Regions from separate parts of the Enterocloster sp. HCN-30185 genome, predicted to be linked through region 1. Evidence: riboswitches for the same ligand, from Rfam matches in the RefSeq annotation. Region 1 holds a riboswitch; the other holds the start of a gene.
The links. A riboswitch is a leader RNA that binds a small molecule or an ion and turns the genes downstream of it on or off. The one in region 1 is predicted to bind lysine.
Positions count from the first base shown of each region.

Region 1 (15,370 bases):
CAGTCTGCGGCAGCGCTCATGATCGCCGTCAAAGAGTTCCAGAAAACTGGCCTGTGTGCCTGTAGTTCCCTTGGAGCCTAACAGGCGCATGGATCCGATAAGATAATCCAGATCGTCCAGATCCAGCTTTAACTCCATCATCCAGAGGGCTGCCCTTTTTCCTACAGTAGTAGGCTGAGCCGGCTGGAAATGGGTAAATGCCAGAGTGGGCAGATTCTTATATTTATCCGCAAACGCTGCCAGCTCCGCCAGTACATTCAGCAGCTTTCTGCGGACCAGCTTTAATGCCTCTGTCATAATGATCACATCGGTATTATCTCCTACATAGCAGGAGGTAGCTCCCAGATGGATGATGCCCTTTGCCTTCGGGCACTGGGTGCCATATGCGTACACATGGCTCATCACATCATGGCGCACTTCTTTCTCACGGGCCTTTGCCACATCATAGTTGATTTCATCTGCATGGGCCTTCAGCTCATCAATCTGCTCCTGGGTAATATTAAGGCCTAGCTCCTTTTCTGTCTCAGCCAGAGCAATCCACAAGCGTCTCCATGTCTTAAATTTCATATCCGGTGAAAAAATATACTGCATCTCCCTGCTGGCATAACGCTCTGAAAGCGGGCTTACATACGTATCATGATTGCTCATGTCTTATCCTCCATCTGTTTGTTATAAGTTTTATATATAAATATGCTATGATTCAGAAGAAATTATAATACTTTCTTATTTTGAACACAAGACAGACAGTCATTAAAATTCCTAATAAATCATCTCTGCCCTTCTAATCATCACAGGCTTCCTCGTGAATCCGAAAAAATACTATGCGCCCTTCTTTTAAAAACAGGGAAATCCCCTGCTCTGTCCGGCTGGCGTTCTCTTTCTCCCTGCGAAATTCTTCTTCATAAAAGGGATGGATTTCTATGAATGCGGGCAGGCTGTCTATACGGATTTCTGCTGTGCGGTTTCCAGACTGCCAGTCCTTTGCCGAGGCCGTCTCCAGACAGATACAGACAAATATAAGCATCCGAACCCCCAAACGCCCTTTTTTGTCTTTTTCCTGCCGCTTTTCGCGCTGCCTGTTTTTTCTTACAGCTTTCCATCTGTATACGGCCTTTTTACGTCTTCTTTTTAAACAGCGGTTCCGTTCTCTTTTGTTCATGGTTTCCTTTCCCACGCACTCCTGACTGCATTATAGACGTAAATCCGCCTGACTGCAACAAAAAAATCTCCCTGAAGCTTCGAAAGCTGTATCTGCTCTCCAAATGCTCAGGGAGATTTTCCGTCTGTCCTCCGGTTTTAAATGATTTTATTTACCGGTTTTGTGTCTCGGCTGTGGACTCAGATTCAGTTGTATCCATTATATCCCTTTTTATGTCCTCTACGCCTTTTCTCACATCATCTGCAATCCCGTCCATGACCCCTTCCCCGGTGGTATCTGTTTCAGACCGGGATGTGGCGTCCGTATTTTCAGTTTCATTTGCGGCTGCGCCCTGGTCTGTCTCTGTGCTGTAGGAGGCAGAGGTTCCCGGTGTTCCCGAAGAAGCTGTAGGCTGCTTGGAATCTCTGCTGCCGCATGCTGTAAGGGATGATGCAAGCACGGCAATCAACAGTACCATCATAACAGGTCGGATCTTTTTCATCATACATTCTCCTTTCGTGCTCCAGGCATCGTTTTCTGTCCGGTGCCCTATTAAAAAAGTGTATCCAAACCTTACGTTCAGATACACTTAGTATAAGCTCCCAAAAAAGTTTTATTCCTGTTTACAGACCGATCACATCTGTCATGGTATAAAGTCCCGGCTGTTTTCCGGCCAGAAACTTTGCCGCCTCTAAAGCTCCTTTTGCAAAAATGGCTTTTGAATAGGCCGTATGGCTGATCGTAATAACTTCATCCTTTCCGGCATAGATCATATCATGTTCTCCTACGATCGAGCCTCCCCGTACAGAGGAAATACCGATTTCTTTTCCATCTCTTTTTTCGTGGATACTGCTTCTGTCTGTTACGAAATGATACAGACCGCCCATGGCTTCATTCACCGCTTCTGCCATCGCAAGAGCAGTTCCGCTGGGAGCATCCTTTTTCTGGTTATGGTGCTTCTCTACGATTTCCATATCAAAGCCCGCATTTCCCAATACCTTTGCCGCGTCCTGAATCAGCTTTAAAAGCAGATTTACACCAAGAGACATATTGGCAGAGCGAAGAACCGGAATCCTTTTGCTGGCATCCTCTGCCCTTTTTAACTGTTCTTCTGTAAGTCCTGTGGTACACAGCACCAGAGGAAGCTCTTTTTCCAGACAGTAATCCAAAAGTTCGTCCACTGCCTTTGCAGAAGCAAAATCCACCACTGCGTCCGCAGCCTCTGTACACTCTCCCAAAGAGGCATATACCGGATAATCATAATTTTTTTCCGTATTCAGATCAACGCCCGCAGCGATCCGGATTCCGTCCATTTCCTGTGCCATGGCGGAAATCACCCGTCCCATAGCGCCGTTGCAGCCGTGCATGATAAGATTGATCATTTTCTGTGGTATCCTTTCTTTACTGAGTCTTCTTTTGGCAAGGCCCAGGACTCTTTTCAAACGTTTTATGCCAGAATGCCGTATTCCTTCATGGCCTTTTTAAGAATTTCCTGATGCTCCGGCTCCATCTCGGTCAGAGGCATGCGCAGCGGTCCTACTTCTTTTCCCATCAGGTTCATGGCGGCCTTTACGGGGATAGGATTTACCTCACAGAACAGGGCGTTAATTAAAGGAATCGCCTCTAACTGCATCCGGGCGCTCTTTTTTACATCTCCTGCAAAATAGGAGGCACAGATTTCATGAGCCTGTGAAGGAGCCACATTGGAGAGAACAGAGATAACGCCCTTTCCGCCTAAAGATAAAAGAGGCACGATCTGATCGTCATTTCCTGAATATACGTCGCAGTTTCCATCGGTCAGGTTCATCAGCTGGGCAATACCGGAAAAATTGCCGGTAGCTTCCTTTACACCCACTATATTGTCTACTTCACGGCAAAGAGAAGCAATGGTCTCAGGCTGGATATTTACACCGGTTCTTCCGGGAATATTGTAAAGGATCATGGGTATTTTTACTGCATCTGCCACAGCAGTAAAATGAGCCTTGAGTCCCTTCTGGGTCGCCTTGTTGTAATAGGGAGATACAACCAGGATACCGTCTGCCCCCCTTTCCTCGGCCTCCTTTGACAGGTAAATGGCGGTCTGTGTACAGTTTGAGCCTGTTCCTGCCACAACCGGAATTCTCTTTTTGGTCACATCACAGATAAAGCCGATCACATCCAGATGCTCTTCATGGGTCATGGTAGATGCCTCTCCTGTGGTTCCGCAGGCAATGATCGCATCGGTACCGCCTGCGATCTGCTCCTCTACGATCTCCTCCAGCTTATCGTAATTTACTTCTCCGTTTTCCTTAAAAGGCGTAATCAGCGCAACGCCAGCTCCTTCAAAAACAGCCATGCTTATCTTCTCCTTTTTTACAGTCTTATTTACCATCAGTAAATGCGCATGATAAACAAAGTGTACATATCCCGCACCGGTTTTCGCCCCCGTACCAGCGAAAAAAGAAGGGCTGAGGTAAATGTTTCAGCCCTTCCCATACAAACCCGTTCTTACTGCGGATACATATCTTCTGGTAGCTCTCCATCCACCTGGATGACAGTCACAGGATTCTTCATCCTGCACCCAGAAACGATCCTGCAGGATAACCGCTCCTTCGGCGCTTTTCCCTTTCACGGCTTTTCTTCTGTGCCTGCCACATCCAAACCGATATTCATGATCAGCGCAGCCTCTACTCTGTCTATAGTCTTATCCTATCATCATTAAAAATAGATGTCAACAGGGAACTTACTCAAATCGCGTCTGAAGCTTCGTCACCTCATCCACCCATTCATCCAAAGCCGCCGGATAAACGGTTCCTGTCATGATCAGCTCGGCCTCCGACTGTCTTGCCTGGCCGATCAGGGCGCACAGCTCCTCCAGGGTGAGAATCCCTTCATCCAGGATCCCCAGGATCTCATCCAGGATCAGGATATCGCATTCTCCGGTTACAAGAACCTTTTTTGAAAAATTCAGCCCATTGCGGATATTGATCCTGGCTTCCTCTTTTTCCTCTTCAGAAAGCTGATCAAAAACCACAGGAGATTTTTCAAAACGGAACAGTTTAAATTCCGGTTCCAGACGTTTTAATACTTCCATGTTGTCGGAATCCATAGAACCCTTTAAAAACTGAACCATGATCACATTTTTTCCATGGATCAGGGCGCTGATCCCTCTTCCCAGAGCGCTGGCCGTTTTCCCCTTACCCGGTCCGCAGATCACCTGTATCGTACTGTCTTTCATCATCATGCACCTCATACTGCCTTCCGGACACCTTCCCTATGTGTGTCTGGAACATCAATTCACAACACACACTCTAGCACAATATAAGAAATAATGCAAATATTTCTTATATTTTCCGTAAGGAAATCGTAAGAGAATTTATTGATCCGACTCCTCGCCGCATTCCAGCTTGCTGATAGAAACCTCGTATGCCACCCTCTTTTCACACTCTGTCTCGCTGAGCTTTTTTGTATATTCCCTGCTCTGGACTCTTCCCCAGATACGGACTCGGGTGCCTACCGTAAAGCCGGAGGCAAAGCGGGCATTTCTTCCCCAGCTGATACAAGGTATGTAATCTGATTTTCCATAAGGACGGTTAACTGCCAGCAGAAGATCTGCAATCTCTCGTCCAAGAGGGGTTTTTCGGTAGATCGGAGGCTTGCATATGTAACCGTCCAGGAAGATCTGGTTGGTTCTGGTGTAATCCGTAAATTCATCCAGAAAACGAATCTCTCTGGCAAAAACAGACAGCATCAGGCGGTTTTTTACACCCTCATGGCGGTTATAGGACCGGAACTGCCCCACTGCCTCGATGGTGCTCCCCCGCAGATCCTTATGGACATCCATAAGACGTTCCGACACCATAAGCGGAATTACATCGGCCTGTTCGCTGAGACGGTTTACCGACAGATCCACCATGTAAAACCCTTCGCCAAATACCTCGTGGCTGAAGGAGAACTCCGATACGATTTCTCCGATCACGCTCACCCTATTGTTTTCAATCATTTTTTCTGCCATTGTACTTCTCCTCTTCTTTTCCAATTTCACTCCGGGTTACAATTTTCCCGTATGCACATAATCAATCTATGCAATTATAACCAGAAATAGACGGAAAACAAAGGCCTATTCGTCGCATCAATTCGACAATTCAGGAAAATAACGTCGATTTTAGCAAAAAAATCTGTAAAACGCAAAAAATCTCCCGGACTCTGGAAGAATATTCCAAAAATTCCGGGAGAACTGTCATATTTTATTTAAAAAATAAATTTTATTTTTTGAAGGAAGCTCTCTTTCGTAAAAGAGGATCCAGGATCTTTTTACGGATACGCAGGCTCTCCGGGGTTACCTCCAAAAGCTCGTCTGTATCAATAAAGTCCAGGCTCTGCTCTAAACTCATGATCTTTGGCGGAGTCAGCTTTAAGGCCTCATCTGCACTGGAGGAACGGGTATTGGTCAGCTTCTTTGTCTTGCAGACATTGATCTCAATATCCTCTGCCTTGGGGCTCTGTCCCACAACCATACCGGAATATACCTTTACGCCCGGCCCGATAAAGAGGGTTCCTCTCTCCTGAGCATTAAACAGGCCGTAGGTAATGGCCTCACCGGCCTCAAAGGCGATCAGAGAGCCGGTAGGACGGTAGGATAAGTCGCCCTTGTACTCTGCATAGCCGTCAAAAATTGTATTTAAGATACCATTTCCCTTGGTATCCGTCATAAAGTCGCCGCGGTAACCGATCAGGCCTCTGGACGGGATAGAAAATTCCAGTCTGGAATAGCCTCCGGCTGCCTGGCTCATGCCCTGCAGGGCGCCCTTTCTGGCTGTCAGCTTCTGGATCACCACGCCGGTATACTCCTCAGGAACATCAATATAAGCAAGCTCCATGGGCTCTAATCTGCGGTTGCGCTCATCATAGTGATAAAGCACCTCTGCTTTACTTACCGCAAACTCATAGCCCTCGCGGCGCATATTTTCGATCAGGACCGACAGATGAAGTTCACCGCGTCCTGATACCTTAAAGCAGTCTGCAGAGTCTGTTTCCTCTACACGGAGGCTCACGTCTGTATTCAGCTCGCGGAACAGACGGTCTCTTAAATGACGGGAGGTGATATACTTTCCTTCCTGTCCGGCAAGGGGACTGTCATTTACCATGAAGTACATAGCAATAGTAGGCTCAGAAATCTTCTGGAAGGGGATTGCCTCCGGGTTCTGTGGAGAGCAGATGGTATCCCCGATATGGATATCCGCAATACCGGAAATGGCAACGATGGAGCCGATTTTTGCCTCCTGAACCTCCACACGCTTTAAGCCGTCAAATTCATAAAGCTTACCGATCTTGATTTTTTTAAATTTGTCAGGATCGTGATGGTTTACCAGCACACACTCCTGATTCACCTTAAGGCCGCCGTTTTCCACCTTGCCGATACCGATACGGCCTACAAACTCATTATAGTCAATGGTACTGATCAATACCTGGGTGTCCGCATCCGGGTCGCCTTCCGGTGCGGGAATGTGGTTTACAATGGTCTCAAAGAGAGGTCCCATATCCACCTCTGGATCGTCAATATTAAATTTTGCAAAACCGGCTCTTGCAGAAGCATAGATAAAGGGGCAGTCCAGCTGTTCATCGGAAGCATCCAGATCCATCATAAGCTCCAGCGTTTCGTCGATCACCTCTTCCGGACGTGCTTCCGGACGGTCGATCTTATTGATGCACACGATTACGGACAGATTTAACTCCAATGCTTTCTGAAGCACAAACTTGGTCTGGGGCATGGGGCCTTCGTAGGCATCCACAACCAGAACAACGCCGTTTACCATCTTAAGCACACGTTCTACCTCGCCGCCGAAATCGGCATGTCCGGGAGTGTCGATAATATTGATCTTTGTATCCTTATAAAATACAGCTGTATTTTTTGACAGAATGGTGATGCCTCGCTCACGCTCAATGTCATTGGAGTCCATGACGCGCTCCTGAACCTCCTGATTGGCTCTGAATACGCCGCTCTGCTTTAACAGCTGATCCACCAGAGTGGTTTTGCCATGGTCTACATGGGCGATAATGGCAATATTTCTTACATCTTCTCTTTTCATCTTCATAGTGATCATTCTTCCTTATTTATGCAGAAAACTTATAGATTTAGTCACGGTTTTATAGTATAGCATTGGTATCTTAAGATTGCAAGACCCAAATCCAGGTGCATTTTAAAATACGATCAGCTCTCCCCGGTTCATGCCGTAGTACAGTTCTTTTCCGGTGCGTATCCTCGCCCGGCCGTTGGTCCCTTCTGTGATCTTGGCCTGGAAGCAGTCCTTTACGGCAACCGGTACCAGAAAATCAAACTCTGCCTTATCGGAATACCTGCTTTCCAGAGTATCGATCCCCTCCTGGGCCGCAATATACTGGATCTTTCCCACGCTGTTGTAGTCGGCTGTGACCTCCAGCTGCACTCCCAGCTTTTTTTCTACAACCGAACAGTTTAAAAGCGCTTCTTTTACAGCACCGGAATAAGCTCTTACAAGGCCCCCTGTCCCTAAAAGTGTACCTCCGAAATACCGGGTAACTACTGCACATACATCGTGGAGTCCCTCTCCTGCCAGCACATCCATCATGGGCTTTCCCGCCGTCTGGGAGGGCTCGCCGTCATCGCTGCACCGAGCCGTCTGAGCCCGTTCTCCTATAATATAGGCGTAGCAGTGGTGCCTTGCATCCCAGTATTTCTTACGGACCTCCTCAATAAAGGCAAAGGCTTCTTCCTCCGAAGCCACGGGACGGATCTGGGCAATAAACCGGGACTTTTTTTCCACCAGCTCCCCATCTGCGCCCTCATATACGATCTTGTAGCTTTCTACCACTTTTCTCTCTCCTTTTCCCTTTTTTTCAGAAACTGCACCCACATTTTCCTTATTTTTCTTCTGTTTTTTATCATAATATAGTTAGGCTTTCATGGCAAGCCATATTTATGCCTTTTCAATTCCATAAAACTGTTGTATAATTTAATCGTCTGCCAAATGCCTCAGGGCTTTGTCATACGGGGGGAACTTGTTGTAAAGGAGAAACTATGAATTACGGAACACATGAGTCTGAGCGCAGGCTTAGGGCTCTCCAGTCAAAATCGGCCAAATATACCTCAAAGCTGTTTTTTAACATCTTTAAGGCTTTTTTTGTATTGTTTCTTTTTCTGGCCATCGCAGGCACTGCCATCGGTTTCGGCATGGTAAAGGGGATTATCGACAGCGCCCCTTCCGTAGACCTTATGAACATCCAGCCGGATCGCTTTGCCACTACCGTTTATGACATAGGCGGCAATCTCACCGACACAATTGTAACCAGCGGTTCCAACCGTGAATCTGCTGCCTATGAGGAACTGCCCCAGGATCTGATCGATGCCTTTGTAGCCATTGAGGATTCCCGTTTCTGGTCCCATAACGGTATCGATATCCGTTCCATCGCCAGAGCGGTCAACGGCCTGATCAGCGACGACTATGCCGGTGGCGGAAGCACCATCACACAGCAGCTTATCAAAAACAATATCTTTGCCGGCGGTATGGAAACCAGCTGGGGAGCCCGTATTGAACGAAAGCTCCAGGAGCAGTATCTTGCCGTACATCTGGAAAAAAATTCCGGCATGTCCAAGGAAGAAACAAAAAAAGTCATTATTACCAATTATCTCAACACCATTAACCTGGGCTATAATACTCTGGGTGTAAAGGTGGCCGCACGGCGGTATTTTAATAAAGAAGTATCTGATCTTACCCTTTCCGAATGTGCGGTTCTCGCCTCCATCACGAAAAATCCCTCCCGTCTCAATCCGATCTCCGGCGCCGAGGCTAATGCCGAACGCCGCAGCATTGTCCTTCAATATATGTATGATCAGGATTATATCGACAAACAGGAGCTGGAAGAGGCGCTGGCAGACAATGTGTATGAGCGGATCCAAAACGTAAATACAGCCGCACAGGAAACAAACTCCCATTTCAGTTATTTTACCGATGAGCTGGTCGAACAGGTCATTGCCGCTCTTATGGGGGAGCTTGGATATTCGGAAAGCCAGGCGAGAAATCTTCTTTATGCGGGAGGACTTAAAATTTATACCACACAGGATCCCAAGCTTCAGGCCATTGTGGATGAGGAGATCAACAATCCGGAAAATTATACTGCTGCCAAGTATTCCGTAGAATACCGTCTTTCCATCACACATACGGATGGGACAACCGAGCATTTTTCAGAAGAAAATTTAAAATCCTACCACAAGTCTGTATTGGGAGATACGGGCTATGATGGCCTTTATCCAAGCAAAGAAGCAGTCCAGGAGGATATCGAACGCTACAAAGCATGGCTGATCAAGGATGGCGACACCATTATCGGAGAACGCCAGAACCTGATTTTACAGCCTCAGGCGTCCTTTGTACTGATGGATCAGCGTACCGGTGAGGTACGGGCCCTTTCCGGAGGACGCGGTGAAAAGACCGCCAGCCTGACCTTGAACCGTGCCAGCAATGTATACCGCCAGCCCGGTTCTGCATTTAAGGTAATCACTGCCTTCGCTCCAGCTCTTGACACCTGCGGAGCCACCCTGGGAACGGTTTATTATGACGCTCCTTATACGATTGGAACAAAAACCTTCCGTAACTGGTGGGGTTCCGGGAAAGGCTTTGTAGGCTATTCTAATATCCGTGAAGGCATCATTTACTCCATGAATATCGTAGCAGTGCGGGCCCTGATGGAAACCGTAACGCCCCAGCTTGGCATGGAATACGCTGAAAAAATGGGAATTACTTCCATGACAAAAAATGATCTCGGCGCTGCCCAGGCTCTGGGCGGACTCACAAAGGGCGTTTCCAACTTAGAGCTCACTGCCGCCTATGCCTCCATCGCAAACGGCGGTGTGTATACAAAACCCCGGTTCTTTACAAAGATCCTGGATCATGACGGGAATGTGCTCATCAACAATGAGCCTGAAACACGGCAGGTATTAAAGGATTCCACTGCCTTTCTGCTTACAGATGCCATGGCGGATTCCATGAAAGCAAACCGGAAATTTGCGCGTTCCGGCGTATCCATCAATTCCACCAGTACCAGAGCAGCCCTGTCTGGAATGTCTGCAGCCGGCAAGAGCGGCACTACCACCGGAAATAATGATATCTGGTTTGTAGGTTTTACTCCCTACTATACAGCCGGTGTCTGGGGCGGCTGTGACAGCAACCAGAAACTCTCTGCCGGAAACGGAGGTACCTCTTTCCATAAGGATATCTGGCGCAATATCATGAACCGAGTCCATGAGGGGCTTTCTGATCCCGGATTTCCCGTTCCAGACAGCGTGGAAACGGCCGAAATCTGCCGCAAATCCGGCAAACGGGCAGTACCCGGCGTCTGCGATCACGACCCAAGAGGCAGCGCCGTATATACGGAATACTTTGCTAAAGGAACCGCTCCGTCCGAGGTCTGCGACAAGCATGTGGCTGTAACCGTCTGCGCCCAGTCCGGCCTGCGCCCCACTCCGTACTGCACGGAAAAGACAACAAAGGTATGCATGGTACTGCCTGAGGGAGAGGAAAATCTGGCAACGGATGATTCCGTATTTTCCATACCAGGTACCTGCACCATTCATTCCGGCAATTCTACCATTATCGCACCTTCCTTTGGCTCGGATGAGACTGGTGGCTCCGGCGAAAATGTAACCATCTCTCCCATCGGCCCCGGTTATGAGCCTCAAACCCGGCCGCAGTGGGAAAATTCGGGGCCCGGCGTCCGACAGAACTGATATTTAAAGAGAATAAAAAGAATCTGTGAATACAGCTGTATTTTACATACTGTTTCACAGATTCTTTTTTTGCAGCGTCAAGCTGGCCCTATAGGATCTTCCGCCGTCTTACTCTGCAATATAATATCCGTCCCGCCCCTGTTCCTTCGCCTTATAAAGCGCCCGGTCCGCTCTTTCATAAAGATCTCTAAAACCCATCCCCTTTTCTGCTTCTGTAATTCCCACAGAGGCACCATGATCATGATCTGGCTGGTATCCTGCCGGCCGCTGGTAAACACATCAGAAACATAAGCTCTCCCCTTTTCCATAGCAGCCAAAAGCTCACTGTCATCTATCTGCCAGCGGTTTCCCGTATCGTCTATGGTATTCCCTTCCTGATCCATAATGCCTATCTGTGCAAATCCCGCCCTGCTCCTGATTTCCTGAAGTTGTTTTACGATTTCCGCGGAAGTCATTTTCTCTAGTACGCTGAAATTTTCCTCACCTATATTTAAAATCTCTGTACAATGCCTCATCTCACTTCGTATAATCTTTACAATATAGTCAGATAAAAGGGAAATCTGCTCCATATTACGGTTAAGAATTTCATTATGTATACGGTTGGAATAGTGAAAAAACAGCGAAAAAATATTGATAACGGAAAAAGAAACAATACCAGCGATCAAAAGAATCCAGGCTGCAGTTTTATAGCGGTTTGATCTCTTGTCTTTCATATATCTGCCTCATATAATATTTTAAAAATACGTTTTTCTAAAAAGAACCCGCCAGTTCTCTCCCGGCGGGATTTTTTCCAATTATACCAGATTGCCAGGGACATATGCAATAGTTTTAAAGTATTAAACTTCCCCTCACTTCATCTTGGGCTTAAAAAGTACGGAAGCTGAATACCCGAATATGAGAGCCCCGGTGATTCCGGCAGATGCGGCGGTCAGCCCACCTTTAAATAATCCCAATACTCCTTCCTCTGCCAGCGCAGTTTTTACTCCCTTAAAAAGCGTATTTCCAAAGCCCAGAAGGGGAATGCTGGCTCCGGCTCCGGCCCAGGAAAGAAAGGGCTCATAAATCCCTACCGCCCCCAGAATGGCTCCTGAAACGACTAACAGTACCATGATCCGTCCCGGCATCAGTTTCGTCTTTTCCATCAGGATCTGAACCAGAGCACAGATAATGCCTCCTGTAACAAATGCTTTTATATAATCCATATATCTGCTCCTTATTTATGCTGGATCCGGCCTTTAGGGCCTCCCCCATTATTCCAAATGCTCTATTACCACCCCATGGGCAATTCCCGGGATGGTCTGTCCTTCGTTGTAACTTACCGTAGAAAGAAGAGCGCCTGTAGGCACAAAAAGAACACGTTTCCAGATTCCCTCCCGGATTTTTGGAAGGATCGCCGCGCACAGCGTAACCGCAGAACAGCCGCAGCCGCTTCCTCCTGCATGGGTATCCTGGGTTTCTTTGCTGTAAATCTCAACGCCGCAGTCCATATGGCGTTCCTTCAGGCTGCGCCCCTTTTTCTCCATCAGATCCAACAGGATCTGCGTTCCTACCTCTCCCAGGTCTCCGGTGATGATCCTGTCATACCAGGTCTCATCCGTTCCAAGATCCTCCAGATTCTGTTCGATTGTATGAAATGCCGCCGGAGCCATGGCAGCTCCCATATTCATAGAATCTCTGGCTCCAATATCGATCGCTTTTCCGGCAGTAAATGCCGTGATCTTTGCCAGTCCCGGCTGCCCCTCTTTCCCAATGACGACTGCCCCGCACCCAGTCACCGTCCAGGTAGAAGACATAGGGCGCTGGTTCCCGTAGGCAAGAGGAAAACGGAACTGTTTTTCTGCGGTGGCAAAATGGCTGGACGCCATGGATAGCACATGATCCGCATAGCCTGCATTTACCATCATTGCTCCCAGGCTCATGGCCTCTCCCATGGTGGAACAGGCCCCGTAAAGCCCAAAGAGGGGAATTTCCAGATCTACGGTTCCAAAAGAGGTGGCAATCAGCTGTCCCAGCAGATCTCCTGCAAAAAGATAACGGATATCATCCCGTTTCAGTCCGGCTTTTGTAATGGACAGATCTGCAGCCGCCTTCTGCATGGAGCTCTCTGCCTGCTCCCAGTTTTCCATCCCCTTTCCATCATCCATGATATGACGGTCAAAAAACGGTCCTAAGGGCCCTTCACTTTCCTTCTTTCCAACTATACTGGCTGCTCCGCAGATAACCGGAGGCCGTGCAAACGCTACCGTCGCTTTTCCTTTCTTCTGTTCCATCTGCTATGTGCTCCTTTCCCATATCCGACCGTATTTTCCATTGAAAACATCCGGCGATTGGAAATATTATGCGTAAACAGATGTGATTTTATGCAAATGACAGAAAAAGCATCCTGTTAAAAAATACCTTCATTGACAGATCACAGTCCCGACTTTATACTAAAAACAGCATAGGGAGGTGCTATACTTATGGATCTTAGTAATAATTTTTCAGTCTGGAACCACCTGACCCCGGCCCAGCAGGAGCTTATATCCACCCATCTTATCTGCCGGGATGTGAAAAAAGGCACTGTTTTGTATAATGGAAGCTCTGACTGCCTGGGACTCGTACTTATAAAAAAAGGCCAGCTGCGGGTCTATATGATTTCCGAGGAAGGACGTGAGGTCACGCTGTACCGGCTTTTGGAGCGGGATATCTGTCTTTTTTCTGCTTCCTGCATTATGAAAAATATCCAGTTTGACATTACGATCGAGGCGGAAAAGGATTCTAACATCTGCATCATACCAGCAGTGATCTACAAACGTCTCATGGAGGAATCTGCTGCTGTCTCCAATTATACAAATGAGATCATGGCAGCCCGCTTTTCTGAGGTGATGTGGCTCATTGAACAGATCATGTGGAAAACCTTTGACCGGAGACTGGCCTCCTTTCTTTTAGAGGAAATGGCTCTGGAAGGAAGTTCCGGATTAAAAATCACCCATGAAACCATTGCAGGCCATCTGGGTACTGCCAGAGAGGTAGTAACTCGGATGCTGCGTTACTTCCAGGAGGAAGGCATGGTAAAACTCAGCCGGGGGATGATTAACATTACCGATGAAAAACGACTTAGAAAACTGGCCGAATCATAAAATAAGCCAGACGCAGGTAATACGAACGCGTCTGGCTTTTCGATCACAGATATCTATTTTTTACCATTTTTCCCTTTGCAGATCAGCTGGGTCATGGTTCCCATGGGACAGTATACGCACCAGCTGCGGGGCTTAAACAGCACCATGGTAATGAGTCCTAATATGGTAGAGGTCAGCATCACGCTGTAAAATCCAAAGGCAAACTGGGCTGTGCCGGGATGGAACAGGGTTCCGTGGTAGGCCCAGTGCCATGGAAGCTTAAATATCCACAAGAGCGTCACAACCTGCTTTAAATCAGAGGCTCCTGTAAATACCAGAACCGTATTCCACAGCATCTGGCAGAACATAATGAGGAAGAATACCAGAAAGCCGTATCGAAACGCCCTGCTTTTCATCCATCCCGGAATGTCCTTTTTCCTGGAAAGCCCCAGCCGGCCGCCTAACAGCCCAAAAAGCTGCCCCCTGCCACAGTAGCGGTTACAGTAGCCTTTATTCCCCTGCACCAATGCAATGATCAGGGGGATAAAAAAGCATAAAAGTCCCAGCCATGCAAACATAATATTGAAAAATCCCAGGATCAGATAGATCAGGGACAAAATCCACATATAATCATACCAGTGTTTTTTCATCATCCCACCTCCCTGATCTCAATCACGGAAGCCGGGCATTCTTTTGCACATTTTCCGCAGCCTACGCATTTTTCCAAATTCACCTGAGCCCACATTCCATCTGCCACATAGATTGCCCCTAAGGGACAAACCTTTACGCAGCAGCCGCAGGCCACGCACAGGCGGCTGTCTACGGATGCTTTCCTTTTCTTTCTAACTCCCGTTGCCATATTCTTCCTCCGCTCTCAGTTTCTATCGGCCGCCGGCCAATACCGAAACGGCTTAATTTTATATCGAGTATAGCGGATTGCGGGAAATATGTCTGTAATTAAGTCACATATAACACACCCCCAGCTCAGACACCAGGATTTTATTTAACTTTCTTCTGTTTCGTGGCTATTTCCATTCTTTCCATATATCCGGTTCATAGCCTATGGCTGCCTGTTTTCCATTACGGACGATCGGCACCTTAAGGATCTTCTGATTTTCCAGAATCTTTTCTGCTCTGTCTTCCTCTGCAATATACCGGATCAGAGCCAACAGATCCTTATCCCTGCAGTCCGGATCAATAAGCTTTTCATAACCTCCCACAGCCTGGCATACAGCGTTAAATTCTCCTTTGCTGAGCCCTTTTTCCTTCATATCTATAAATTGGTATTTAATCCCCCGCTCCTTAAAATACCGCTCTGCTTTTTTACTGTCAAAGCTCTTTTTCGTTCCAAAAATCTGTATATTCATGCGTATCCTTTCACCTTTTTATCTTCTC
Region 1 is NZ_JBBKBT010000004.1:284,694-300,063, forward strand. Features, by position in the region: gene purB (adenylosuccinate lyase) at 1-648, opposite strand, end outside; gene WKT10_RS07155 (hypothetical protein) at 782-1,159, opposite strand; gene WKT10_RS07160 (hypothetical protein) at 1,311-1,640, opposite strand; gene dapB (4-hydroxy-tetrahydrodipicolinate reductase) at 1,762-2,520, opposite strand; gene dapA (4-hydroxy-tetrahydrodipicolinate synthase) at 2,586-3,473, opposite strand; lysine riboswitch at 3,642-3,815, opposite strand; gene WKT10_RS07175 (cob(I)yrinic acid a,c-diamide adenosyltransferase) at 3,861-4,358, opposite strand; gene WKT10_RS07180 (single-stranded DNA-binding protein) at 4,494-5,132, opposite strand; gene typA (translational GTPase TypA) at 5,383-7,212, opposite strand; gene WKT10_RS07190 (YigZ family protein) at 7,318-7,968, opposite strand; gene WKT10_RS07195 (transglycosylase domain-containing protein) at 8,175-10,877, shown strand; gene WKT10_RS07200 (hypothetical protein) at 10,955-11,590, opposite strand; gene WKT10_RS07205 (SpoVA/SpoVAEb family sporulation membrane protein) at 11,726-12,079, opposite strand; gene WKT10_RS07210 (stage V sporulation protein AD) at 12,128-13,147, opposite strand; gene WKT10_RS07215 (Crp/Fnr family transcriptional regulator) at 13,337-13,996, shown strand; gene WKT10_RS07220 (hypothetical protein) at 14,050-14,625, opposite strand; gene WKT10_RS07225 (4Fe-4S binding protein) at 14,625-14,834, opposite strand; gene WKT10_RS07230 (arsenate reductase family protein) at 15,001-15,342, opposite strand; gene WKT10_RS07235 (fructose-1,6-bisphosphatase) at 15,361-15,370, opposite strand, start outside.

Region 2 (15,370 bases), on a different contig from region 1:
CAATGTGGCAGAACATGAGCAGGCCATTAAACAGGCGGTAGAGAATTTCCCTGATACAAAGTGGCGTATTGTTACGATCCATCAGGATATTTACGGATCCGGTCTGGATCATTCCGATACAGACGGTATGATCCTCCGTACTCAGCTGACGCCTGTATTTGACAAATATGATGTAGATGTGGTTTTGCAGGGACATGACCATACATACAGCCGTTCTAAGCTGCTTTATGGGGATGGAAAAACGCATGGCGCGTATGAATTCCGTCTGGATGAAACAGGCAGTGACTATGACTGGGATCACGCCTATAATGTAAATACAGATGAGTCTATTGCGCTGTATCCGGAGGATGAGCCGTCGGCAGCCTTAAAGGAAGCCTTTGCCCAGGATAACCATTGTTATACGATCGAAGGTTCCGGTCAGTCCGTTGTAACAAATCCTAAGGGAACGCTGTATATGACGGCTAACTCTGCATCCGGATCCAAATATTATGAGCTTACAAATACCCAGCAGGATTATATTGAGGTAAGAAGCCAGAACTGGCTCCCCAGCTATTCTGTGATCAATCTTACTTATGATGATTTCAAGATTACCAGTTATCAGATTACGGATAATGGAAAGGTAGAGACAATAGACAATACCTTTACCATTCACAAGACAGGCAGCAGATAACAGGGAAATGAAAGATATAGAAAACTTAGCTGTAAAAAAATTACTGATCCTGGCGGCCGTTGTGCTTCTTAGCGCTCTGGCCGTCGTAAATCTGAACCATATTTCAAAAATCAGACTGGTCAATCGGACAGGGCAGAGCTTTGAAACGGGAGTGGTCGTACGTATCCTGGAGGACAACATTCAGGAAGACGGCATGAGAGTGGGACAGCAGACGGTGGTTGTGCGGATGACAAGCGGCGAAAAAAAAGGACAGGAGCTTATCACAACCAGCAGCGCCGGATATTTATTTGGAGCGGCGTGTACAGTAGGGATGCGTGTGGTGGTCATTCAAAGCATAGCAGGCGATTCTGTGATCACAAGCGTATATTCCAGGGACAGGACAGCCGTAATGATTGGTTTTGCAGTCCTGTATCTGGCGATTTTATGTATTGTAGGCGGTAAAAAGGGGCTGCGCGGAGCCTTAGGGCTGGTTTTTACGTTTGGTGCAATTGTGTATGTTTATCTTCCGGCTGTTTATCTGGGAAATTCACCGTTTTGGACGGCTGTTTTTATCTGCGCAGTGACCACGCTGGTTACGATGTATCTGATCGGCGGAGCGGGAGAAAAGACACTGTGCGCTACTGTTGGGACGTTATCGGGAGTAATTATTGCAGGCTTCACAGCTACTGTTTTTTCACAGCTTTCCGGAATTACCGGATGGAATGTATCAGACATAGAAAGCCTGCTTACTTTATACGAAACAAATGGGATTAAAATAGGAGGGCTGCTTTTTTCCGGCCTTCTGATCAGTTCTCTTGGAGCCGTTATGGATGTGGCAATGTCTATTTCCAGTGCGATGAAAGAACTCTGCGACCAGAATCCGTCAATTACCAGAATGGAGCTGATGAAGTCGGGAATGCGGGTAGGACGGGATATGATGGGAACAGATTCCAATACCCTGATTCTGGCATTTGCAGGAAGCAGTGTATCGATGCTTCTTATGGATTATGCCTATGATCTGCCATTTCTTCAGATCATCAACTCAAATAACATAGGAATTGCAGTCATGCAGGGGCTTTCCGGCAGTTTTGGCATTGTTCTCAGTGTTCCAGTTACTGTGATATTTGCTGCGTTTGTGTATTGTAGAAAAAAATAAAGAGTGCTTTATGGCAGCGGAAGGAATGTTATCCGCTGCCTTTTTGTAATAAAAAAGTAAGGGAGTAAAATATAAAAGCATGCTATAATGGAGATGTACCAAACAAATATGATGTATTGCAGGAGGAAATGCATATGAATATGATTGGAGGACTGTTTGGAATCCTTATGGCACTGACCATCTGGGCCGGTATGATCGCGCTGTTTTTTTATATTGCATACCGTGTGATACGGACCGCAGTTAAGCATGGAGTTATGGATGCCTATGAAGAAATCCATAAATAAAACTGTCGGAAACGGTACAGCTGTTCTTCTGGTATTTCTGGCAGCATGGATGTTTTTTTGCCGGATTCCCTCTTTGGGACTGCCGGATGAAAAGGAGGCAGAACTTTTTTCCGGCCCGGATACCAGACGGGAGAAACAGACTGTGTGTATAAGACAGGGAGAGCAGCTTGCTGAGCTTTCGGAGCTTCCCGTATATGGACAAACGTATGACGGAGACGGGATGCAGAGCTTGATAAGCTTCCGGCAGGAGTCTGGTATGTGGCGGCAGAAACGGACCGGAAGGGCCGTTATATAGAAGAGCTGGAGCAGTGGGAGCATTTCGGAAGCCAGTTTGTATTCTGTATGATAAAGGAGGAAGCGGCATGAAACTTATATTTAAGCAGAGACTGTTTTCATGGTTTGACAGCTATGATATCTATTACGAAGACGGAACCACTGCCTATACTGTAAAAGGACAGCTTTCCTGGGGACACTGCCTGAAAATATACGATGGTCAGGGACGTGAGGCCGGTATGGTGAAGGAACGTATTTTTACCATGCTGCCCAGATTTGAGCTGTATCTGGGACAGGAATATGCAGGCTGCATCAGTAAGGAATTGACCTTTTTTAAGCCGCGCTACAATATTGACTGCAATGGCTGGCATGTGGAAGGGGATTTTCTGGAATGGGATTATAAGATCTTAGACCGGAACGGAAGGCTGGCAGCGGCGGTTTCAAAGGAACTATTCCGCATGACAGATACATATGTAATCGACGTGGAAGATTCGTGGGACGCCCTCTGCGCCCTGATGGTGGTGCTTGCCATTGATGCGGAAAAATGTTCCCGGAATTAGGAGAGTATATGAAGGTTTTAGTCAGCGCCTGTCTTCTGGGCGAAAACTGTAAGTATAATGGAAAGAATAACAGAAATGAGGCGGTTCTTCGTTTTGTAGAGGATAAGGAGGTTATTTCCATCTGTCCGGAGCTTTTAACCGGACTGGGTGCGCCTCGTACGCCTGTAGAGCTGTCCGGAGGCCGGGTGGTAGACAGGGAAGGAAAGGACAGAGATGCCCTGTACCGAAAGGGCGTGGAAATGGCTCTGGAACAGATAAAGGATATGGATATTGACCTTGCCATTCTTCAGTCGCGCAGTCCTACCTGCGGAGTACGCCAGATTTATGACGGCACCTTTACAGGGAGAAAGATTGATGGGATGGGAATTTTTGCCCGTGAGCTGAAAGAGCGTGGAATCCCTCTTATGGATGCAGAGGAGTGTGAAGGATGAGCCTGTACGCCATAGGTGATCTCCATTTGTCCTTTACGGCCAACAAGCCTATGGATATATTTGGAAAAGAATGGAAGGATCATGTAAAAAAGATCGAAAAGAACTGGAATAAGATGATTTCTTCCGGGGATACAGTGGTTCTCGCAGGGGATCACTCCTGGGGGAGAAATTTAAAGGAAGCAGAGGCTGATCTGGAATTTATTGCGTCCCTTCCCGGACGCAAGATTCTTCTGCGGGGGAATCACGATATGTTCTGGGATGCAGGAAGGACAAAAAGGCTGAATGAAAAATATAATGGCCGTCTTTTCTTTCTCCAGAACAATTTTTATTCTTATGGAAATACGGCATTGGTAGGAACCAAAGGATATTGCTATGAGGGAAAGGACAGCCCGGAGCATTTTGAAAAGCTGGTAAAGCGGGAGCTGGAGCGCCTGCGGCTGTCCTATGAGCTGGCTGTGGCAGCAGGCTATACCTCTTTTATTCAGTTTCTTCACTATCCGCCTACCAGTATTGGAGAAGAGGAAAGCGGTTTTACCCGGATGGCGCTGGAATATGGGGCAGATCAGGTGATTTACGCTCATTGCCATGGGAAAGACCGCTTTCAGGACAGTTTTCTGGGAAATGTAGATGGGGTGAATTACCGTCTGGTGTCCTCTGATTATTTGAAATTTAAACCGGAACGGATTCTTCCTTAATCAGGTGCCTCTTCTGTCTGTTTCAGGCTCTGCATATACTGATGCATGGATTCGGCCACAATTTTACTGTGGGCTACGGCTTCCACCACTGTCCGCGCACCGTTTACCACATCTCCGGAGGCAAAGATGCCGGGACGGGTGGTATGACCGGTTTCATCTGCCACCAAAAGACCTTTGGCATCAGCAGCCAGTCCCTCAGTGGTGTTGACAATCCGGTTCTGTGGACCCTGACTGATGGAAATAATCACGCTGTCAGCGGGGTAAAGGGTTTCGCTTCCGGGAATTTCGGTGAGACGGCCTTCTTCATCCTCGGCCATATCCTTAAAGATTACTCCTTCATCTGTGATTTCCACAGGAGCCTTGTTGTATTCAAACTGAACTCCCTCCAGCTGGGCATAGCTGAATTCATGGTGGCTGGCTGCCACCTTTTTTGTGATGGAAAAGCAGGTCAGATAGCGTACGCCTTTTCGGATGGCGGTTCTTGCCACATCCATAGCGGCATTCCCCGCTCCGATCACAATAACCCGTTCGCCCAGGCAGTAACTGTCAGGATTATTCAGATAATTGATTCCAAAGTGTACATGTCCCAGCGTTTCGCCTTTGATATGAAGGGCATTGGGCTTCCATACACCGGTTCCTACGAAAATAGCTTTATAGCCGTCGCGGAAGAGGTCGTCAATACCGATTGCCCCTCCGATATGGGTGTTTGGCCGGAATTTGATGCCTTTCAGATCCAGATGGCGGTATTTGAAATCGTCCAGAACAGACTTTGGAAGGCGGAATTCAGGAATGCCGTAGCGCAGTACGCCTCCGATCTGGTCCTTACCCTCAAAGATAGTCACATCATAGCCGTACCGTGCCAAAATCACTGCGATGGTCAGGCCGGCAGGGCCGGAGCCGACGATCGCTGCACGGATGCCGTTTGATGGAGCCGGCCCCTTTGTCATTTTGTTGGCATAGGTGGTGGAAATATAGCTTTCAATGGTTGAAAAATGGACCGGAGCACCCTTGCGTCCCAAAACGCAGTGGCCCTCGCACTGATTTTCATGGTTGCAGACCAGACTGCACACAGTGGTCAGCGGATTATTTTCAAAGAGCATCCGCCCGGCCTCATCTAATTTCCCTTCCTTTAAGAGGCGGATCACCTGGGGAATCGGAGTGCTGATGGGGCAGCCCTTTTGACACTGGGGAACTTTGCAGCCAAGGCAGCGGCTGGCTTCATCCATAACATGTAATGCCATATTGATTTCCTTTCTACTTTTTTTCTATCTTATCATAAAAGAAAATCTGTTGCCAGTGCATAATGGCATGTATCTGATTCTGATACGAATGATAAAAAATGCACAATCTTAAAAGCATGACACAAACGTTTGGGTAAAAGTTTCACAAAGTATCCCCGGTCTGTGTTACTATGAAGACAGAAATAAAAATATAAGAACGGGAGAGGTATCATTATGGGCAGACAGTTATTTTACAATGGACGTGTATACAGGGATCATCGGTTTGAAACGCTCTGTGTTCTTTCTGAAAATGGTGTGATCATCGAGATCGGAGAATGGATTTCTGCTCCTGAGGCAGAGCGCATTGATTTAAAGGGACGCCGTCTGGTGCCGGGATTTTTAGATATCCATACCCATGGTGCTGCTGGGGTGGATGTAAACAGCGCAGACCCTGATGGATATGAGAAGATCAGCCGCTTTATGGCATCTCAGGGTACAACTGGCTGGCTGGGTTCTGTGCTCACAGATACGAAGGAGCAGACACTGGCCTGTATTGAAGCATATAAACAGTGGAAGGGCATGGAACACAGAGGCGCCGCCATGATGGGGATCCATCTGGAGGGTCCATTTTTAAGCCCAGAGTATAAGGGCGCTATGCCGGAGCATCTGCTGCAGAGTAAAAATATTCCTCTGATCGAGGAATACCAGAAGGCTGCCCAGGGGGAAATACGTTACATTACGGTTTCGCCTGAGGTAGATGGCATGGTAGAGGATATCCCCAAATTAAAGGCTCTTGGCATCCAGGTAGCCATCGGCCATTCTGGGGCAGATTATGATACGGCCAGAGCGGCCGTTGCAAATGGAGCAATGGCGTCGACCCATACAGGAAATGCAATGAAGCTGCTCCACCAGCATTTTCCTGCCATCTGGGGAGCAGTGCTGGAGGATGACCGTGTTTACTGCGAGGTGATCTGCGACGGCCGCCATCTGCATCCGGGAACGGTGCGCTTGATCTTAAAGACAAAGGGGCTTGAGCGGGTAGTAGCTGTGACTGATTCGATCATGGCTGCGGGTCTGCCGGATGGAGAGTATCGCCTGGGCGTTAATGAGGTTGTGGTCATTGACGGGGATGCAAAACTGAAAGAGAATGGTACACGGGCAGGAAGTACCTTGACTTCGGGAAAAGCACTGAAAAATCTGATCGCCTTTACAGGGCGGCCGGCAGAGGAGCTTATTCCGCTTCTCACAGAAAATCCGGCAAAGCTTCTGGGCATGGATGGCCAGAGGGGATTTATCCGCCAGGGACTTTTCGCAGACTTTGTGGTGTTGGATGAGAATGATGGGGTAGAAGAAACTTATGTACAGGGACGGCGTGTTTTTTAAAATTTCCTGACATTTATTATAATTTCGTCAGAAATGTGTAAGTTGGCAATCCGAAACGCCTGTGCTATACTGTAAATGTGCTCAGACAGAAGGTGCACAGCAGAGATAGGTGAGAGGATGATTCGGATGAATACAGGACGAAAATGGTTTATAAAAGCAGCAGCTCTTGCCTGCGCGGCGATGCTTATGACTCCCCTTACAGCCTTTGCAGGCTGGCAGAAAGAGGGAGATACCTATGCGTATTATGAAGAGGATGGCACCCGGGTGGTCAATGACTTCCGTAGATCAGGCAATCAGTGGTTTTACCTGGATGAAAACGGCCATATTTTAAAGAACTGTCAAAGGGAAATCAACGGAAAGCTTTATACATTCAATGAAAGAGGCGCTATGGACTCAAGTCCTTCCCGCAGATCAGGGGAAGGGAGTAAAAGCAGTGTATCAGGCTCTTCTTTTACAGCTATCAGCAGCCGGCAGCAGTATTTAAACAAAACAGCAAATCCCTATATGAACAATCAGACAGTTCAGTGGTTTAATGCTGCCTGTGCGATTCTTACCCGGCACAATGCCGGCAATATCCGTGCCTTTGGCGGTGGCTTAAAGCTTGCGGGAAAGGAAGAGAACGGAGAGGAGATGGATAGGGCGGCAAAAGATCAGAATCGTCAGATGTTAAAGACCAGCTGGGGGATCACAGACCGTTCTTCGGCAGACCGTGTTTTACAGGAGCTTTTATCGTCGGCATCAGCAGAAAATTCTGCCTATGATTACAGCAGGGCCATGTCCAATCTGGGTTTTTATTATCTGGCGGATTATTATACAGAGACAGAAGCTTTGGATCGGGCGTTAGAGGTGGCAAAGGAAATACAGAAGAGCTTTTCTTCCTGGGAGGAATTTGTAGAGGATTATCTGAAGGGCTATGAAGAGCGTTCCGGCGACAGCTCAAAAGAGAGAAGAGAAATTTATGAAAATCTGAAAGCAAGTCAGTGGAATCCTTATGAGGTGGACTGGAATTTAAAGCTTAAAAAGAGCTGGTAAGAGGCTTTATACAGGATAGGAAAGAGGATCACCCCTCAGGGGGGAATGGAAAGACCAGTCTGAGGGGTGATTTTTAAGCATATGATGTTATACAGTTCTGGATTTTGCGATATATACCGGGAAGGTGTCTGAACCCTTTAATTCCTTATCGGCTGTAACCGTCACGTTCTTATCGGTGATCACATATTCAAGATCAGCGCCTTCTTCGATCACAGTATCCTGCATAAGAACGCAGTTTTTTACCCTTGCGCCCTTTGCGATTTTTACACCGCGGAACAGGATAGAGTTTTCTGCTTCTCCCTCGATTACACAACCGTCCGCTGCCATGATATTATTTGCACGGGAGCCGTTGATGTAGCGGGTGGGGTTGTCATCACGGATCTTTGTATATACGGGACTGGGGGAAAACAGAGCATCCAGATTTTCATCATCCAGCAGCTTCATGTTTTCGTCAAAGTAGCTATTCATATCACAGATCCGGGCGGTATAGCCGTCAAAACGGAAGGATCGGATATCCAGTTTGTCAATCTGCGGCGCTAAAATGTCGCGTTCAAAATATACATAGCCGCGGATAGAGGCTGTATTGATGAGATCGATCAAGAGTTCTCTTGACATAACGCAGATATGAAGAGTACGGAGTGGCGTACGGTGCCTGCAATACGGCAGCCGTCGGTGATCATGGAGTTTTCTACAACGCCTCCGTCTGAAATCTTGTGTCCGGTCATACCGCTGTTACGGCTATAAATCTTCCAGTTTTCGTCAAACAGGTTGATGCCGCTGTGCTCCGGATCCAGAACCTCCATATTGGCCTCCCAGAGAGAAGGGATCGTTCCTACATCCTTCCAGTAGCCGTCAAAGTGGTAGGCGTACATCCTGCGTCCGTCCTTTAAGAGATTAGGGATGATATTGTTGCCGAAATCATTTTCAGAATCCGGATCTTCCTCATCTTCAATGAGATATTTTCTTAAAATATCCCAGTTAAAGATATAGATACCCATAGATGCCAGATTGGATTTAGGATTTTTGGGTTTTTCCTGGAATTCGGTGATGCGGTCGTTTTCATCCGCTACCATCAGGCCAAAGCGGGAAGCATCCTCCCAGGGGACTTCCATGACAGCCACGCTGAATTCCGCATTCTTTTCCTTATGGAAGCGGAGAAAATCGCTGTAATCCTGCTTACAGATCTGATCGCCAGAAAGGATGATCACATACTGGGGATCATAGCGTTCAATAAAGGATATATTCTGATAAATTGCATTGGCTGTACCCTTGTACCAGTCCGAGCCGGAGGCTTTCTGATAGGGCGGAAGCACATGAACTCCGCCGTGAAGGCGGTCCAGATCCCAGGGCTGTCCATTTCCGATATATTCATTCAGTACCAGAGGCTGATACTGGGTCAGGATACCTACTGTGTCAATTCCTGAATTTACGCAGTTTGACAGCGGAAAGTCGATAATACGGTATTTTCCGCCAAAAGGAACTGCAGGTTTTGCCAGCTTTTGAGTCAGGGCATAAAGCCGTGAACCCTGGCCGCCGGCAAGCAGCATTGCGATCATTTCTTTTGCCATTTCAAATTCTCCCCTTGTATAGTAGCGACGCCTCGGTCCGCAGAACACATAAGCCACTCTGCTTACCGGGCAGCATTCCCAACGAAAAACATTTCAGGAATGTTCTGTTAGAATTGTAGCACAAATCGGTAAAAACGGACAGTATTTTGTAAAAAAAGAACATGAATACAATATTCAAAAGACAAAGTGCAAAATCATGCATAATAGAAGATGCTTTAAACAGGCATCCGGTGAAGCAGTTCCTGGAAAGGGATAATGGGTTCTGCATGGCCGGAATGGGGGCCAAGCTGTTTTTCCATCCAGATCATACTGTACCAGCGGTCGAATTTATAGCCGCAGTTTTTAAACATTCCTGCCAGTTCATAGCCCAGATGGCGGTGGAAATCAGCGCTGTTTCTGGTAAGATATTCATCTTCCTTATCCGGCCATGCGATGCAGGCGTAAAGATTGAGGATATTCTGGGCAGTAAGTGCGTGCTCCAGAGCTTCATAGAGTTTTTTTCCAATCCCTGTGCCGCGGGCATCAGTCCGTATATAAATGGAAACCTCAGCGCACCAGTCATAGGCTGCCCGTTCATGAAAAGGGCCTGCATAAGCATAGCCTAAAAGCTGTCCGTCTTTTTCTGCTGCCAGATAGGGGTAGCGCTTTAAGGTGTGGCGGATCCGGCGGGTAAATTCCTCCGCAGTGGGAACCTCATATTCAAAGGTAATGGCAGTATGCTCCACATAGGGACGGTAAATATCAAGGAGAGCCTGGCTGTCAGCGGTGGAAACGGGGCGGATGGTGATGGGTGGTGTGAGTGACATAATGTGTACCTCCGGATAAAACATATGATTTTTTAGTATAGGACGAAAAAAAGATTGTATCAAGTGAAATTTGGCCGAAGAAATAAACTTGCAAAAACAGTTGACAGCCAGCGTGAAACCAGCTATGATACTACAAAAAGAGTACGGCAATAGAGGTGCGGATACTATCAGTACCTGTTTGGAGGCAGCGAAGCCAGGGAAGAGCAGGGAAAGGAGGAGCCGCCGAAATGTACTGCTTTCGCAGGCAGTATGTTGGGGTGCAGTCGAACAGGCTGCACACTCTCACCAAACGGTGGAGGCGCTATTGTTTCATGGATGGATGATTTATGGAGCAGTGGGATGCAAAAACCGCTGCTCCTTTTTTGCGGGCAGAGCCCAGGTGGAATAGATTGCTGTACATAAACAAAAGAAAAGGGGGATCATAAAAATGATCGAATTTCTCAACTGGTTAGACGGCGTCCTGTGGGGGCTTCCGTTAATCGTACTGATGATTTCTACCGGTATTTATTTCACAGTCCGTTCCGGATTCTTTCAGTTCAGGCGCTTTGGCTGGATTTTAAAGAATACCGGTGGCACGATTTTAAACAAAAAAAGCCAGAAGCAGGAGGATAATGCAAAGGGAATGTTAAGTTCCTTTGAAGCAATTTCCACAGCAATCGGCGGTACGGTAGGCTTTGGAAATATTGCCGGTGTGGCTACGGCAGTTGCGGCAGGAGGCCCTGGCGCTGTGCTGTGGATGTGGCTGTCTGCCTGTCTTGGAATGATCTTGAAGCAGGTAGAGGTAACGCTGGGCTGCTATTACCGCCATACCAATGAAAAGGGTGAATATTACGGCGGCCCTACCTATTATATGGAGCGGGGACTGGGAGAGGAGCGCCGCTGGGGAAAGCTGTGGCTGATACCGGCAGTTATTTTCGGCGCAGGTATTTTCTCTACATTCTTTGTAACCTCCTCTACGCTGACTGCTTCCCAGGTGGTAGCAGGAGCCTTTAAAATGGATACGGTGAATATCGGAGGCTTTCAGATTGAGGGCGTTATTCTGGTGGGAGCGGCTCTTTGCGTTCTGACCTATATTGTAACGGACGGAGGCACCAAAAAGATTGCGTCTTTGTTCAGCAAGCTGGTCCCCTTAATGAGCGTTTTCTACATTTTAATGGGAATTGGCATGATTCTGGCAAATCTTTCCAGAGTGCCCTCTGTGTTTGCTGCCATTGTAACAAATGCGTTCACTGGTACGGCAGCCATCGGCGGCTTTGCCGGCTGTGCAGTCAGTGAGATGATCCGGGTAGGTATGGCACGTTCCGTATACTCCAATGAGGCCGGCTGGGGTACTTCTCCCATGATCCATTCCTCTGCCAGAACACCCCATCCTGTTGCACAGGGACTTTGGGGTTCCTTTGAAGTATTTTTTGATACCTTTGTAGTCTGCTCCATCACATCTGTTTCTGTGCTTTTAAGCGGAAACTGGACCAACGGCACAGACGGCGGCACTCTGGCATTAAGCGCCTTTTCCCAGAGTTTTGGTACTGCAGGAAGCCTGCTTTTAGCTTTGATCATGGTTATTTTTACTGTCACCACCTCCGGCGGCTGGTTTACCTACTATCTGTCAATCCTGGAGCACCTTTGCAAAAAGGAAGGCCCCATGAAAAAAGTGATGCTGAAGCTGTTTTACGCAGTCCGTGCGCTTCCGGGCCTTATCTGGACGATTTATCTGGTAAAGACAAATAATCAGGGCTTTATCTGGACCGTGGTAGACATTACTTCTGCCATTCCTACCTTTGTGAATGTGGCTGTGATCCTGCTGCTGTCAAAGGACTATTTCCGTCTGTTAAAGGATTATAAGGCACGGTATCTTGGAGAGGGAACAGCAGAGCCGGATGCCTGCCTGTTCTATGAAGAAAAGCACTGACGAAAGGAGAATGTGCCATGAAACATATTTATTTTAATGGAAAGGTTTATACAGGCAGTCTTCCGCTGGCTGAGGCCTTTGCGGTAGAAAATGGTAAATTTATCTTTGCCGGTTCCAGCAAATCCGTTCTAAAACTGGCCGGGGAGGGAGATGTGTGTACCGATCTTAAGGGCCGTTTTGTATGCAGCGGTTTTAATGACAGCCATATGCATCTTTTAGGATACGGAAACAGCCTGTGTTCTGCCCGGCTGGCTGCCCGTACAGAGAGCCTGGCGGATATGCTTCAGTGCCTGAAGGAGTTTTACAGGGAGAATCCCTGCGCAGAGGGCGAATGGCTGATGGGCCGGGGATGGAATCAAGATTATTTTACAGATGCAGACCGGATGCCGGACCGTCATGATCTGGATCAGGTATCAGAGGACGTGCCCGTCTGTGCGGTCCGGGCCTGCGGTCACTGTCTGGTCGTAAATACAAAGGCATTACAGCTGCTTGGCATCACAAAGGATACGCCCCAGCCGGAGGGCGGATGTATCGGTATGGATGAGGAGGGGCCGGACGGCCGTTTCTTTGACAATGCCATGGATCTGGTGTACCATGCAATTCCCGTTCCGGATAAGGAAGGGATCAAAAACAGGATTCGTCTGGCCTGCAGGGCTTTAAATTCCTACGGTGTTACCAGCAGCCAGACGGATGACTACTGCATGTACCGGGATGTGCCGTGGCAGACTGTGAATGAGGCCTACAGGGAGCTGGAGGCAGAGGGAGAGCTTACGGTTCGTGTCTATGAACAGTGTAACTTCACAGAGCTTTCAGAGCTTAAGGCTTTTGTAGAGGCGGGAAATGTTACGGGCAGCGGTACAGAGCTTTTTAAGGTCGGGCCTCTTAAGATGCTGGGAGACGGAGCATTGGGAGCCAGAACTGCGTATCTGAGCCGCCCTTATGCGGATGATCCGTCCACCTGCGGGATCCCTGTATTTTCCCAGGAGGTTTTTGACGAAATGATCGGCTATGCAAATGCGCACGGAATGCAGGCAGCCGTCCATGCCATCGGAGATGCCTGTCTGGACCGTGTTTTAGATGCCTATGAAAAGGCATTAAAGGAGCATCCGAGAGAGGATCACCGCCATGGGATTGTTCACTGCCAGATTACCCGTCCGGATCAGCTTGAGCGGATTGCCCGCTTAAAGCTTCATGTGTATGCCCAGAGTATTTTTCTGGATTATGATAATCATATTGTAAAAGACAGAGTGGGAGAGGAACTGGCATCGACCAGCTACAGCTGGAAAACCCTTATGAAACAGGGTGTTTCTGTCAGCAACGGTACGGACTGTCCGGTGGAGCTGCCCGACGCTCTGGCTTCTATGGAGTGTGCCGTGACCCGCACTACCATAAAGGATCATGTAGGACCCTATCTTCCAGATGAAGCTTTTACAGTGCAGGAAGCTCTTGACAGCTATACGATCCGTGGGGCAGAAGGAAGCTTTGAGGAGAAGATAAAAGGAAAGATCTGTCCCGGTATGCTGGCAGACTTTGTGATCCTGGAGCAGTCGCCCTTTGAAACGGCTCCGGAACAGCTTCATACGATACCGGTTCATGCTGCGTATCTGGGAGGAAGAAAGGTATTTGGATAAATATGGAAATGACGAAAAAGGAACTGGCCTTAAAGCTGATCGAGCGTCTGAAGAAAGCCTATCCGGAGGCTTCCTGTACCCTGGATTATAATCAGGCGTGGAAGCTTTTGGTAGGCGTCCGTCTGGCGGCCCAGTGTACGGATGAGCGGGTCAACATTGTAACGGAGAAGCTGTACAAAAAGTTTCCGGATGTGGATGCCCTGGCGGCTGCTTCGCCGGAGGAGATTGAGGAGATCGTAAGGCCCTGCGGCCTGGGACGGAGCAAGGCCAGAGATATAAGCGCCTGTATGCGGATCTTAAAAGAGCAATATGGCGGACAGGTGCCTGAAACCTTTGATGATCTGTTGAAGCTTCCGGGTGTGGGACGTAAAAGCGCCAATCTGATCATGGGTGACGTATTTGGAAAGCCTGCCATTGTAACAGATACCCATTGCATCCGTCTGGTGAACCGTATGGGATTGGTAGAGGGCATAAAAGATCCTAAAAAGGTGGAAATGGCTCTCTGGAAGCTGATTCCTCCAAAGGAAGGCAGTGATTTCTGCCACCGTCTGGTATTCCACGGAAGAGCAGTCTGCAGTGCGAGGACAAAGCCGGACTGCGAACACTGCTGCGTATCAGACCTGTGCGCCAGGAATGGGGTCTGAAAGAAAAGAGGGAAAACTTCCTTTCTGCCTGCATATAGTTTTACAAAAAGCAAAGAGGCAGAAACATGCTGGAAGATGAATGGATTTATGTAGTAGAAGAAGGGGATACAGTGGATGAGATAGCCGCAAAAACCGGAAGGCCGGTTGGAGAACTGATCTGGGCCAACCAGCTGGAATATCCCTACCGCCTGGCAGTGGGCCAGTCTCTTTATGTGGGGGCAGAAGGCAGTATAGGGGCCGGAAGTCCCCTTCTTTATTCCTTTGGATATGCCTATCCTTTTATTGATCGGGATACATTGGATGAAACCCTGCCATTTCTTACAGATATTTACATTTTCTCCTATGGTTTTACGGCAGAGGGGGATCTGGTCTCTCCTCATATCGAGGATACGCCGGTCATCCAGTCCGCCCGGACTGCGGGCGTCCGTCCGGTGATGGTACTCACGCCTCTGGGCCCGGACGGGCGGTTTAATAACCGGCTGATCACAGAGCTTCTTTCGAATGACCGGGCCGTGCGCCGGCTGGTCTGGCAGCTGATGGCTGTGATAGAGCAAAAGGAGTATGAGGGACTGGATATTGATTTTGAATATGTGCCGGCCGGTGACAGGGAGCGGTTTGCGGAGTTTGTCCGCCTCTGTGCAGGGGTGTTTAGGGCATTGGGGATTTTTGTCAGTGCTGCCCTGGCGCCAAAGACCTCCGATGACCAGCCGGGGCTTCTCTATGAAGGCATTGATTACCGGGCCATCGGCGAAGCGGCAGACAGGGTGATGCTTATGGCCTATGAGTGGGGATATTCCCAGGGGCCGCCTATGGCAGTGGCGCCCATCCATATGGTCCGTCGGGTGGCGGATTATGCATTAAGCAGGATCCCGGCAGAAAAGATCAGCCTTGGCATTCCAAATTATGGATATGACTGGCCCCTTCCTTATGAGCGGGGACGCACACGGGCAGTTACATTAAATACCCGCCAGGCCATACAGCTGGCCATTGACCATGGCTCTGTGATCTATTTTGATGAGCTGGCACAGTCTCCCTATTTTCATTACTGGCAGTACGGCATCCGCCATGAGGTATGGTTTGAGGATGTGCGAAGCTTAAAGGCCAAGTTTGAACTTATAAGGGAGAAAAA
Region 2 is NZ_JBBKBT010000008.1:85,183-100,552, reverse strand. Features, by position in the region: gene WKT10_RS10360 (metallophosphoesterase) at 1-670, shown strand, start outside; gene WKT10_RS10355 (YibE/F family protein) at 678-1,805, shown strand; gene WKT10_RS10350 (hypothetical protein) at 1,940-2,089, shown strand; gene WKT10_RS10345 (hypothetical protein) at 2,070-2,384, shown strand; gene WKT10_RS10340 (LURP-one-related/scramblase family protein) at 2,452-2,922, shown strand; gene WKT10_RS10335 (DUF523 domain-containing protein) at 2,931-3,353, shown strand; gene WKT10_RS10330 (metallophosphoesterase) at 3,350-4,048, shown strand; gene WKT10_RS10325 (NAD(P)-dependent oxidoreductase) at 4,045-5,289, opposite strand; gene nagA (N-acetylglucosamine-6-phosphate deacetylase) at 5,503-6,651, shown strand; gene WKT10_RS10315 (DUF1266 domain-containing protein) at 6,778-7,683, shown strand; partial or broken gene WKT10_RS10310 (glucose-1-phosphate adenylyltransferase subunit GlgD) at 7,771-8,313, opposite strand; partial or broken gene WKT10_RS10305 (glucose-1-phosphate adenylyltransferase) at 8,310-9,251, opposite strand; gene WKT10_RS10300 (GNAT family N-acetyltransferase) at 9,467-10,057, opposite strand; lysine riboswitch at 10,200-10,369, shown strand; gene WKT10_RS10295 (alanine/glycine:cation symporter family protein) at 10,485-11,966, shown strand; gene WKT10_RS10290 (amidohydrolase) at 11,984-13,597, shown strand; gene WKT10_RS10285 (endonuclease III domain-containing protein) at 13,606-14,241, shown strand; gene WKT10_RS10280 (glycosyl hydrolase family 18 protein) at 14,307-15,370, shown strand, end outside.
Region 2: linked by a shared signal. The riboswitch ahead of WKT10_RS10295 (alanine/glycine:cation symporter family protein) and the one ahead of dapA (4-hydroxy-tetrahydrodipicolinate synthase) in region 1 are both predicted to bind lysine.